One region of the Paenibacillus sp. FSL W8-0194 genome, then DNA from elsewhere that is predicted to be linked to it. Evidence: riboswitches for the same ligand, from Rfam matches in the RefSeq annotation. Region 1 holds a riboswitch; each other region holds the start of a gene.
What was found. Region 1 has a riboswitch for cyclic di-GMP ahead of MKY58_RS01120 (S-layer homology domain-containing protein). Riboswitches for the same ligand answer to the same signal wherever they lie in the genome.
Positions count from the first base shown of each region.

Region 2: another riboswitch for cyclic di-GMP. It lies ahead of MKY58_RS00120 (isopeptide-forming domain-containing fimbrial protein); the one in region 1 lies ahead of MKY58_RS01120 (S-layer homology domain-containing protein).
Region 3: another riboswitch for cyclic di-GMP. It lies ahead of MKY58_RS00125 (LuxR C-terminal-related transcriptional regulator); the one in region 1 lies ahead of MKY58_RS01120 (S-layer homology domain-containing protein).

Region 1 is NZ_CP150205.1:286,920-290,698, forward strand. It holds gene MKY58_RS01115 (peptidase) at 19-1,266, opposite strand; cyclic di-GMP riboswitch class I at 1,674-1,769, shown strand; gene MKY58_RS01120 (S-layer homology domain-containing protein) at 1,806-3,779, shown strand, end outside.
Region 2 is NZ_CP150205.1:21,701-25,479, forward strand. It holds gene MKY58_RS00115 (Ig-like domain-containing protein) at 41-802, shown strand; cyclic di-GMP riboswitch class I at 991-1,089, shown strand; gene MKY58_RS00120 (isopeptide-forming domain-containing fimbrial protein) at 1,315-3,779, shown strand, end outside.
Region 3 is NZ_CP150205.1:25,837-29,615, reverse strand. It holds gene MKY58_RS00130 (cytochrome P450) at 1-623, opposite strand, end outside; gene MKY58_RS00125 (LuxR C-terminal-related transcriptional regulator) at 859-1,626, opposite strand; cyclic di-GMP riboswitch class I at 1,768-1,862, opposite strand; cyclic di-GMP riboswitch class I at 2,086-2,180, opposite strand; gene MKY58_RS00120 (isopeptide-forming domain-containing fimbrial protein) at 2,480-3,779, opposite strand, start outside.

The sequences.
Region 1 (3,779 bases):
GTGCGTTGATGATGCTGCTTATTTAGGCTGCACCGCATCTTTGTCCGACGTCACGATCACGACCTCGGCGCTTGTGATACCCGGCAGCGATTTGGTCATGATCGGCGAATGGAATGCGACGATTTTCGTTCCGGCGCGAAGATCCGTGTCGCCGCCGATCAGCGGGATGATCGTCGTATCCTTCGAAATGTTCAGGATCACGTCGTTTGCCGTGGAATTATCGGAACCGACGTTCACGTACACTTGATCTTTGGATGTGCGGTCGGACGGCATGACCGTGCCTTCGATTTTGACGGCTTCCGCTTTTTTCACCACGATTTTGTCTGCATGGGTGTGGGCGGGATACATCAGCGTCATGACGGCGCTGTAGGTCGCTTCCACATGGCCGCTCGTTTTGAGCGCATCCTTGGTCAGTTTGTTGCCGTCTTCATCAACGATTTCCGTTTTGTCGTCGATGGACAACACGACATAGTTGACGCCGCCTGTTTCCAGCGGTTGGCCGATGACCGTGATTTGGCCGTCTTTTTGGTCGGTAATGACGCCTGCGGTTCCTGCCGTCAGCTCGTTAACCTCCCCGGGATTGACGTCTTCCATGTTCGTGTTCACGATCACGTAATTCGTTCCGGATTGCGGCGGAAGGCTCATCGCAACGGCCGGACCGTAAAATGCTCTCACGCTCATGCCTTCCTTGATGTCTCCGGCGGCGATGGCTTTGCGGTTTTGATCGATGATCGTTGCTTTATCCGCGAAATGCAGCCAAATTTCCTCGTCGTATTTGTTGTAAAGGTCAGTGCCTTTTACCAAAATGCGGCCGTCTCTTACCTCGGTTACCTTACCGTCGATAGCCGAGAAGCTTTGGTCCTGAACGACCAGCGTCAGCGCGGTTCCGCGGGCCGGAAGGCTTTTTGTGATGTTCGGGCTGTAGAAAGCTTTGACGGTTTTGTGCCCGTCGATGATTTTTTGCAGAGGAACGGTTTTGCCTTTGGCGTCGATGAATTTCGTTTTTGGCGTAATGGCCAGGATGATTTCGTCCTGATCGGTCGGCGCGAGTCCGCGTCCGGTTACGGTAATGAATTTATCCGATTTGTCTTGCGCGAAATCCGTGATTTGTCCCCAGGTTGCCGGAACGTTTTTGACGTCGGTTTGCTTGTTGGCGTTTCCCTTTTGCACCGCTTGGGCAGGGAGCTGCTGCGCGTTTGCCGCCACGGGCATGGCTGCCAGAGCCAAAATGGATGCGGTCGCGAGCACTTTGTACATTTTATTCATCTGTCATTCCTCCTATATGCGTGAGCTTGTACGAACGTTTTGGTTATCATTCGGCAGCTCATTTCCGAAATACTTTTGCCAAACCCTTCATTGGAAAATGATGCATGCCTTTCACCGTTCCAGACGGGACGTTAACGCAAAATGTTGCATAAGCGGCTGTTTTCAAAAAAAACGGCACCTGGCCTTTTTTAGTTCAAGATGGCTTGCGTGGTGAACTACGGTTGGTTTCCTTCCTGTTAGAAGAAATAAAATTGTTTTTGTTTACGCAATTGTGCAATATTGAATGACGAAAATTAAGGTTCTAAGAACCATATATTTCATTACATATTGTAACTTTTTGTAACTATTTATATAATCTTGATTAAAAATAGATTCAAAGAACTACGCAGAAAGCGCTAAACCAGGTGCTTGAACAAAGGCAAACCCGTACGAAAGTCGGGGACGCAAAGCCACGGGTCTTACTCCATGAAGCCTATTCATGGACTGACAGCCGGGTTGCTCATGGTGCTTGGTTTTTTGCTGTCTTAAGGAGGAAAAACATGAGGGGTAGCACTAAAAAATGGATGGCAGCTCTGCTTGCGGCAGGACTGCTGGGGGGAGTTATTCCGGAGGTACAGCGGGTCTCAGCGGAAACCGTATTCACCTATCAGGACGAAACGTCCCCGTTATCGATTAGCGGCGCAAACATCCGGATTTCGGGTGAACATGCGGTGTGGCGCGGAAACAGCGCCAAGCTGAAAGGGCAAATTTTTTACGGGAATACGAAAACCGGACAAAGCCAAGCGGTCACGACCCATGGAAAATTGACCGATTCTCCTTCCGTCGGGATCAACGGCAAAGGGGAAGCGGTCGTCGTTTGGATCGATAAGCGGAATGACAGCGGCACCGACGACAATTTGAACTGGGACGTATACAGCTACAATGTCAGCACGAAAACCGAAACCAAGCTGAACAAAAATACGGGACAAAACAGCGCGCCGCTGGCGGACGGCGATTTCGTGGTCTGGCAGACCTTTCCTTCCTATACCATGACCTTGTACAACTTGGCAACTGGAGAGTTAACCGATTTGGGGCGAGGCCGGGATCCTGTGATAAAGAACGGACGCGTTGTCTACAAAGGCGGCGAAGACGGAGATTTATACGAATATAACGTCGCCACGGGCAAACATAACAAAATCGTCGACCTGCCATATACCGAATATGTGGAGCGTTTTGTATATAACGGCGAAGAAATTTTATGGAAACAAAAAGATTTGGACGGAAACGGGAAGTACGTCTACATAGATCTCAGCAACAGCCCGCAGCCGGTCGATCTGACGAAGCCGGCCAAGGAAGGGCAACGCGAATATAAAGAAATGAGTATCTCCCATGGAACGGCCGTCTGGCTGGAAGCTTCCGGCGATGCGGCGATCATGCGGGCAGCCGATCTGAAAAGCGGGCAAATCTTCAGTTTGGGCCTGACGAAACCTACCGCTTTTATCGGCTTTAATGGGGAGAAGCTGACATTCGTCAACAACGGAACGTTGGTTAGCCGTGATATTATCCGGACCGAAAAAACGGAAGCCACGCCGGCAAACGGCAGCGGAACCGGAAGCATACCGGCTGATGGCATCGTTATCGGGCCGAAAGGAGGCGTGGCGGCGAAGGGACAAGCGTTCCAGCTTGAATTCGGCCAGGGAGCGTTCGCTTCTGATACCCGGATTACGCTTAAAAAAATTGGCAGCCTTCCGTCCGACCGTCTCGCGAGCGGCATGACCTGGACCGGCGTGGCGTGGAAGTGGACCGCGGACACGAAACCTTTGAAATCCGCTGCGCTAACCTTCCAGCTGGATGAGCCGCTGAAATATGCCGATGCGGCAAACCGCGCAGGCATTTACCGCTTTGACGAAAGCGCGGGACGCTGGGTATACAGCGGGGGAACGGTCGACGCGTTATGGAAAACGGTACGCGCGAAGGTTCAAGAGCCGGGCTTATACGGCATTTTCCTGTATGCGCCATCCTTTAAGGACATGAACGGCCATTGGGCGAAAGCGGAAGTGGAAGTGCTGGCCTCCCGGTGGATCGTGAACGGCATGGAAAACGGAGCGTTTGCGCCCGGGCAGCCGGTGACGCGCGCGCAATTCGCCAAGATGCTCGTTCAAGCCGCCGGGCTGGATGCGCAGCAGCCTGAGAATCGCCGCTCCTTCCGCGACGTCCCTGAGGGGCATTGGGCGGCCGACTCGGTCGAGCAGGCGGCGGCAGCGGGATGGATCAAAGGGTATGAAGGCGGCCTGTTCAAGCCGAATGCGCCGATCACCCGGGCGGAAATGATGGTCATGCTGGCGAATGCGGCAGGCCTTCGTAAAGACGAACAAAGCGATCTCCTCGCCGGATACAAGGACGCCGGATCGGTTCGGGATTGGGCCAAGCCGTCCGTACAGGCCGCGATTCAAAGCGGGTTGATCAAGGGCGACGGGGATCGTCTGAATCCGGGAGCAACATCGACACGGGCCGAGGCCGCAATGGTCATTTAC
Region 2 (3,779 bases), 270 kb from region 1:
TTTCCTAAAAACGACAAATGGCGAGGGGAATACTAGAAGAATGAGTCTCGTTGAGCCGGAACTGCCGGTCGATCCAGTAGATCCACCGGTTACTCCACCTGTAGATCCGGGAACGGACCCTGAAACAAGCCCGGGCACCACACCGAATACGGGAACGGGAACGGACCCGGTAAAACCAAATCAGGTACCAAGCGTGCCTTCCTATACTACGGAGACGACAATCAACACGCCGGCGACCGGAAAAATAGAAGGTACGGACGCGGATGGAGACAAGCTGACGTATACAAAAGGAAGCGATCCGAAGCACGGTACGGTAACGGTGAATCCGGACGGAACGTGGACGTATGTACCGGAGCGTGATTATACCGGCAGCGACAGCTTTACGGTGACGGTGAGCGACGGCCGGGGAGGCACCGTGACGTCCGTCGTGACGGTTAACGTGAAGGGAAGCGAGGCTGGCAACGGAACAACCGTTCCAGGAACCACTCCTGAGCCAACGAATCCGGGAAGCGGAACGACACCAACGAATCCTGGAAACGGAACAACGCCGTCGAATCCCGGAACAGGAACAACGCCAACCCATCCTGGAACCGGAACGGCTCCGGATGCGGGCGACGGATCGGACTCTCCGTTTGGAGATAACGGAACCGTTGCAGGGGAGTCTGGAAAAGCTCCTTCACCGGGAGAACAATCCGGCAACAAGCTGCCGAACACAGCTACGAACGTTTATAGCTTAGGGTTCCTCGGATTGATCATTCTGTTCGCAGGATGGTTTTTCTGGAGAAGAAATAAAGTGCAATAACGATCTCTCAAGAAGAAACATCTTTCTATACGAAAGGTGTTTCTTCGCTGTATAAGAAAGTCGCAATTTTCACAAAAACGACAAATGGTGAGGAAAATACTAGAAAAATGAGACTAAAGAACCTAACTTATGATTCTTTTATATTATATTTTTAAATATATATTAAATTTTTGATTACATACACGATCGTACGATCAAGGCAAACTCATTGAAAAATGGGGACGCAAAGCTATAGGGGCTAACGTATTTGCTGTAAAGTGCGAATGCTATGCCAGCCAGTTGCCGAATACGACGGACAACTCCGTCTATTAGCGTTTGCTTGTGGATGGGGTTTTTTCTTTTTCAGATATTTAAAATTTTAATTATGGATAGTCGAGGGGTTATGCCTTGTCTATAGAAGAGATGAATAAGCGAGGAGGAGAGGCTTTGACCAAGAATAATACATACTTATCCTAAAAGAACGAGATTACCGGCGCGTGATTTGGAAATAACAACGATTGGGGGGAGAGGAATTGAACCTTACCCGTACGGTAACTAGAGCAAATGTGGTAAAACGTCTGTTTATTCAATTTAGTGTATTTTTGGTCGCTTTGAGCGGTTTTTTTCCATTGAACCCGGTGCAAACGGAAGCCGCGGAGCTAAATCCCAAGGTATGTCCTACACCAGTAGCGTTGATAAATGGTGATTTTGAAAAGCCGGAGGGACCTGGTACCTATGATAACTCGGTAGCAGGAGGCGGTTATTACTATGCAGACACGGTTCCAGGGTGGAAAACGACTGATGTCTGGCGTACACCAAGAGGAATTATTCAAATCATGGACCCTGCCCGACCGAGCACGATACCATCAGATACTCCGAATAAGGAAAATCTCACGAGTAGATATGCAGAATTGAATGCTGATCAAAACAGTATGTTATACCAGGAATTACCGACCATACCAGGGCAGACGATTTATTGGCGCTTAGATCACCGAGGATGGGCTGGTGTGGATATGATGAGTGTTAATATTGGACCGATTACGGCCGATCCATTCAACACCACGCCAGAAATAAAGAGAATTTCAACTGGGACTACATGGGAAACTACTTCAGGAAGTTATAAGGTTCCAGCAGGTCAAACCATGACGCGTTTTGGATTTAAAGCAATTAGTTCATCTAATGGGAATGTGGCCTTCGGTAATTACCTTGATAATGTCTTCTTAGGAACAGAACCATGTGTAGTTGCAGAGAAGACTGTCTCTCCAGAAGGAAAAGTATATGCTGGCGATGTATTAACCTATGAAGTAACCATTAAAAACAATGGTGGAGATATTGCAGCCAATACCGTCTTTGAAGATGCGATTCCAGAAGGAACGGAATACGTTCCAGGCTCGATGAGAATTGTGAGAGGAACGAATGCCAAGGCATTAACCGATGAAGATGATCCAGATGAAGGGCATTTTGACGGGCAAAAGGTAATCATCAGGCTCGGCGATTTGCCAAACACGACTAACTCACCTGATGGGATTACCGTACAATTCAAAGTGAAAGCACTATCCAGCCATGCAGAAGGTTCTGTCGCCAATATAGCGACTATTGCCTACAAAAACTTGCTGACAGGTGGAAATGAAACAATCCAGTCCAATAATGTGACAACATCCGTCCAGTATAGAGAACCACATTTAGAAGCTGAAAAAACAGCGGGACTGTTTAAAAAGGCGGACGGAAACACCGACGCCGTACATCCGGAAGTCGGGGACACACTGCAGTACACGATTCAGACACGCAACACGGCCTCCGATAGTCGGGTAACCAACCTGACGATCACGGACGAGGTTCCAGCTGGTCTGGAATATGTTCCGGGCACGCTGACAGTTGACGGTGTGCAAGTCACCGATGACCAAGATGGCGACAAGGGCCATTTCGCTAACCGTAAAATCTTCGGTCAGTTCGGAGATGTGACCGATACCGAGTGGCACAAGGTGACGTTTCAGGCTAAAGTGCAGCCGGGGCAAGCCGGCAATGACATCCAAAATGTCGCTGTCGTAGATGGCGACAATGTCACCACGCCGAGCACGCCGAAGCAAATTGTCGAGGTTTATCCGCGTGAAACTTCGCTGGAGTCCACGAAAACAGTGAAGCTGTTTGAAAAAGCATCCGGCAACACCGACGCCGCAAATCCGGAAGTCGGGGACACACTGCAGTACACGATTCAAACGCGCAACAATATTAAAAATAGTCTGGTAACCAACCTGACGATCACAGACGAAATTCCAGCTGGTCTGGAATACGTAGCGGGTACGCTGAGAGTCGACGATGCAGCCGTTTCCGATGCCGAAGGTGACGACAAGGGCCAATTCGCGGACGGTAAAGTCTTCGCTCAATTCGGGGATGTGAAGGATACCGATTGGCACGAAGTGACGTTCCAGGTGAAGGTATTGCCGGGACAAGCCGGCAAAGTCATCCGAAATATCGCTGTCGTGGATGGCGACAATGTCAACACACCTAAAACGCCGGAGAACGTTGTCGAGGTTTACCCGCGCAAAACTTCGCTGGAATCCGCGAAAACAGCGGAACTGCTTGATAAAGCGGCCGGGAACACCGACACCGTACATCCGGAAGTCGGAGACACACTGCAGTACACGATTCAAACACGCAACACGGCCTCTGATAGTCTGGTAACCAACCTGACGATCACGGACGAGATTCCAGCTGGTCTGGAATATGTTGCGGGCACGCTGACAGTTGACGACGTGCAAGTCACCGATGACCAAGATGGCGACAAGGGCCATTTCGCTAACCGTAAAATCTTCGGTCAGTTCGGAGATATTACCGATACCGCGTGGCACAAGGTGACATTCAAAGTGAAAGTGCTGCCGGGTCAAGCTGGCAAAAACATCCGAAACGTAGCTGTCGTGAATGGCGATAATATCACCACGCCAAACACGCCAGAGAAAGTTGTTGAAGTTTATCCGCGCGAAAACGCTCTGGAGTCTAC
Region 3 (3,779 bases), 260 kb from region 1:
GGATTCTGTCTACGGGAACGAATAATGTCGAGAAAATAGCTTAGTATTTGCGTATGGGCCGTCGAGAGCGATTTCATCACCGAATCCTCTCTTTTGAATTCCGGATCCTCCCCAGTGACTACGGCCCTGCTAAGATCCGCTATGAAATCCCCGTCAGCCCTGGGAACTCCCAATAACTCGCAGGTAACGGCAACCGGCAATTTAGCCGCGACGTCCTCTACAAAATCGAACACTTCACCCTCAACCACACCATCAAGCAGCTCGCAGATAATGGCATGGATTCGCGGCTCCATCTCCGCCACCGTTCTCCGATTCATGGCTGAACTGAGTAAAGCATACAGCTGGGTATGGCGAGGTGGGTCGGTCAAGTTAATCATGCGGCCGGCAGCAGGATCCCGTTTCCCGTGCAGACGCAACATATTCCCATACTCCGAACTTAGCGCTTTTGTATCCTTCCATGCATGCAAAATATCATGATACCTGGTTAATACCCAAAACCCGCTCGAGCGTGAAGTGGGGTTCCAAAAGACCGGCGTGTTTTGCCTTAGAGCAGCAAAAACGGGTTCCATTCTGCCGCTTGCAAACAACTCAAGGTCTGTTAAGTCAATGTCGGCCAATTTCAAATGAATCACCTGCCCTTCACGTGATAATTAATAAGCCGGCAGCTGGCTGGCATCGCGATCCGAGGGTTCCATTGGCCCCTGTAGGTTTGCGTCACACCTTTCCGATGGGTTTGCTATGATCGTACGATATATGAAATTGTCGAGTGATGAAGTAACTACAACATTGATGTAATTATAAAAAAACGCAAGCGTCAAAAAAATACCCAAAATTGGGTACTATTGGTTTCGAACGTGGTCATATAAACTTTTTAAGAAACGCTCCTTTATGATGGACTCTCGTTTTAGCATAGATCTTCTTAATAAACGTTCGAACCGTATTTTGACTAATCCCGCAAATGTCCGCAATTTCGGGAACGTTTTTATTTTCCAGCCACCCAAATGCGATTTCCTTTTCCCGATTCGTTAAATCATACTGATCAAACAGGGCATAGACCTGCTCCTTATAAACCAATGGATTTTTAGGAGACAATTTTTCTTGAACGCTCTTCGCCAGGCGCTCAATAAGCGGCAAGGCAAATGTCACCTCGTGAAAAGAGTGAAAACTGAGGCCAAGGTAGCCTATAACAACGTTTTTTATTCGAATTGGGGTACAAACGCATGCCAGCTCCCAAAACAAATTATTGCTATGTTCGGTCCCAATGACGACGGAAAGAGACTGTAATTTGATGGATAATGAAATGGCGCTCATTCCTGCGTCTTGGATGGCAACGGAGTTGCCCTTTTGAATATGATTCCTTTCAAAAAAGCATTTTAACGAATCGGTTCCGAGAAAATCCAAAACATTCCCGTCAGGATCAGCAATGATAAATAAATAAGGGATAGACAGCAAATCGCTTATATTCCGGATTTCCTCTTGCAGCAAAGAAAGGCTCTCTCTCTGTTCAACCAGCCTGTCGCCTGCTTCGGATCTATGATCGACATGAGGAAATGGATGGTTTGCCTCCAAGAATGTTTTTGATTCCATATCCGACACATGCTTCCACGAACGTTTGCTATCGATCATTGTGTTCCCCTCTTTCGAATGTATTGCGATCAATAATAAGATCGATCTCTCTCGTTATCGCCGCCGCTCCATTTCAAGAGAAACAAAAACCCCCGTCAGCATATAAAAAACACAGCTAAATAGACGGAGGCTTCCGTCGTATTCGGCAACTGGCTGGCATCGCGGTCCGAAGTCGTTCCGCATTAGCCCCTGTAGCTTTGCGTCGCCACTTTTCAGTGGGTTTGCTATTATCGTACGATAACTATTCAGTTAAGACAGCTTTTACGTTTTGAAAGTCCATCCTACGCTTGCATCAATTCGAATTTTTTCGCTGCAGGAAGAAAGGTGCTGCTACAGATAAAGCCCAGAAAGTTTAATTTAAGTTTGTGCAATTCTCTCCTCTTTAAAGTATGTTAAAGAACGCAAAAAGCCTCCGTCAGCTTTAAAGGCATAGATAAATAGACGGAGGCTTCCGTCGTATTCGGCAACTGGCTGGCATCGCGATCCGAAGTTGATCCGCATTAGCCCCTATAGCTTTGCGTCGCCACTTTTCAGTGGGTTTGCTATTGTCGTACGAAACGAACTATGAAATTGTCGAGTCCCGGGACATCTTTTCCATAAATTTTTATTTTCCGACTTATTTTAACTATAGACTACATGATTTTACCATGAATATAGGACCATCGTACCATTTTGTTAGGAAATAATGTTATATACAGGAGCCAAGAGAAAAATCTAAGCTGATTTGGCTTTTTCGATATTTGATCGTCTGATGTTCGGTACATTGGTAAATGGCAACTGCGCATGTGGATATAAAGCGAAGAAAACACCTTTCGCGCTGAAAGATGTTTTCTTCTTTTCTTGAGAGATACTGTTATTGTACCTTATTTTTTCTCCAGAACAACCATCCTGCGAACAGAATGATCAATCCGAGATACCCTAAGTTGTAAAGGTTCGTAGCTGTGTTCGGCAGCTTGCTGCCGGACTGCGTTTCCGTTTGGTCCGCTGGCGAAGGAGCTTTTCCTGACTCGCCAGCAACGGTTCCGTTATCTCCAAACGGAGAGTCCGATCCGTCGCCCGCATCCGGAGCCGTTCCGGTTCCAGGATGGGTTGGCGTTGTTCCTGTTCCGGGATTCGACGGCGTTGTTCCGTTTCCAGGATTCGTTGGTGTCGTTCCGCTTCCCGGATTCGTTGGCTCAGGAGTGGTTCCTGGAACGGTTGTTCCGTTGCCAGCCTCGCTTCCCTTCACGTTAACCGTCACGACGGACGTCACGGTGCCTCCCCGGCCGTCGCTCACCGTCACCGTAAAGCTGTCGCTGCCGGTATAATCACGCTCCGGTACATACGTCCACGTTCCGTCCGGATTCACCGTTACCGTACCGTGCTTCGGATCGCTTCCTTTTGTATACGTCAGCTTGTCTCCATCCGCGTCCGTACCTTCTATTTTTCCGGTCGCCGGCGTGTTGATTGTCGTCTCCGTAGTATAGGAAGGCACGCTTGGTACCTGATTTGGTTTTACCGGGTCCGTTCCCGGATTCGGCGTGGTGCCCGGGCTTGTTCCAGGGTCCGTGCCTGGATCTACAGGTGGAGTAACCGGTGGATCCACAGGATCGACCGGCGGGTCGACGGGTGGCTCTACTGGTGGATCCGGGTCTACTGGCGGGTCAACCGGCGGATCTACTGGAGGATTGACCGGCGGTTCCGGCTCAACGACAATTTTCTCTGTTGGTTCGCCTGGTTGAACGATGTTGTCGCCATCAACCAGCGCTGTATTTGGGATCGTCTGACCGCCTTGTCCCGGTTGAATAACGGCCTTAAACTCCAGCGTATGCCAGTTCATGCCCATAACATTGCCAAATGAGCCATACACTTCTCCCGTTACCGAATAACCGGCATCGTTATCGTTCTCATCGGTGACCGATGCACCGTCCACCTTTAGGCTGTCCGGCACGTATTTCAAGCCTGCAGGCAATGTATCTGTAATCGTCAGATTCTCCAGATACGTATCGTTGACCACGCCTCTTACACGAATCGTATAGGTGATCGTATCCCCGACTTCATAGGTGGCCTTGCTTACTGTATTCGCTGCGGACTTCTTCGTTTCAATCTGCGGATTCCGCGGATAAACTTCGACTTCATTTCTTGGTCTGTCCGGCGTTCCAATATTGTCGCCC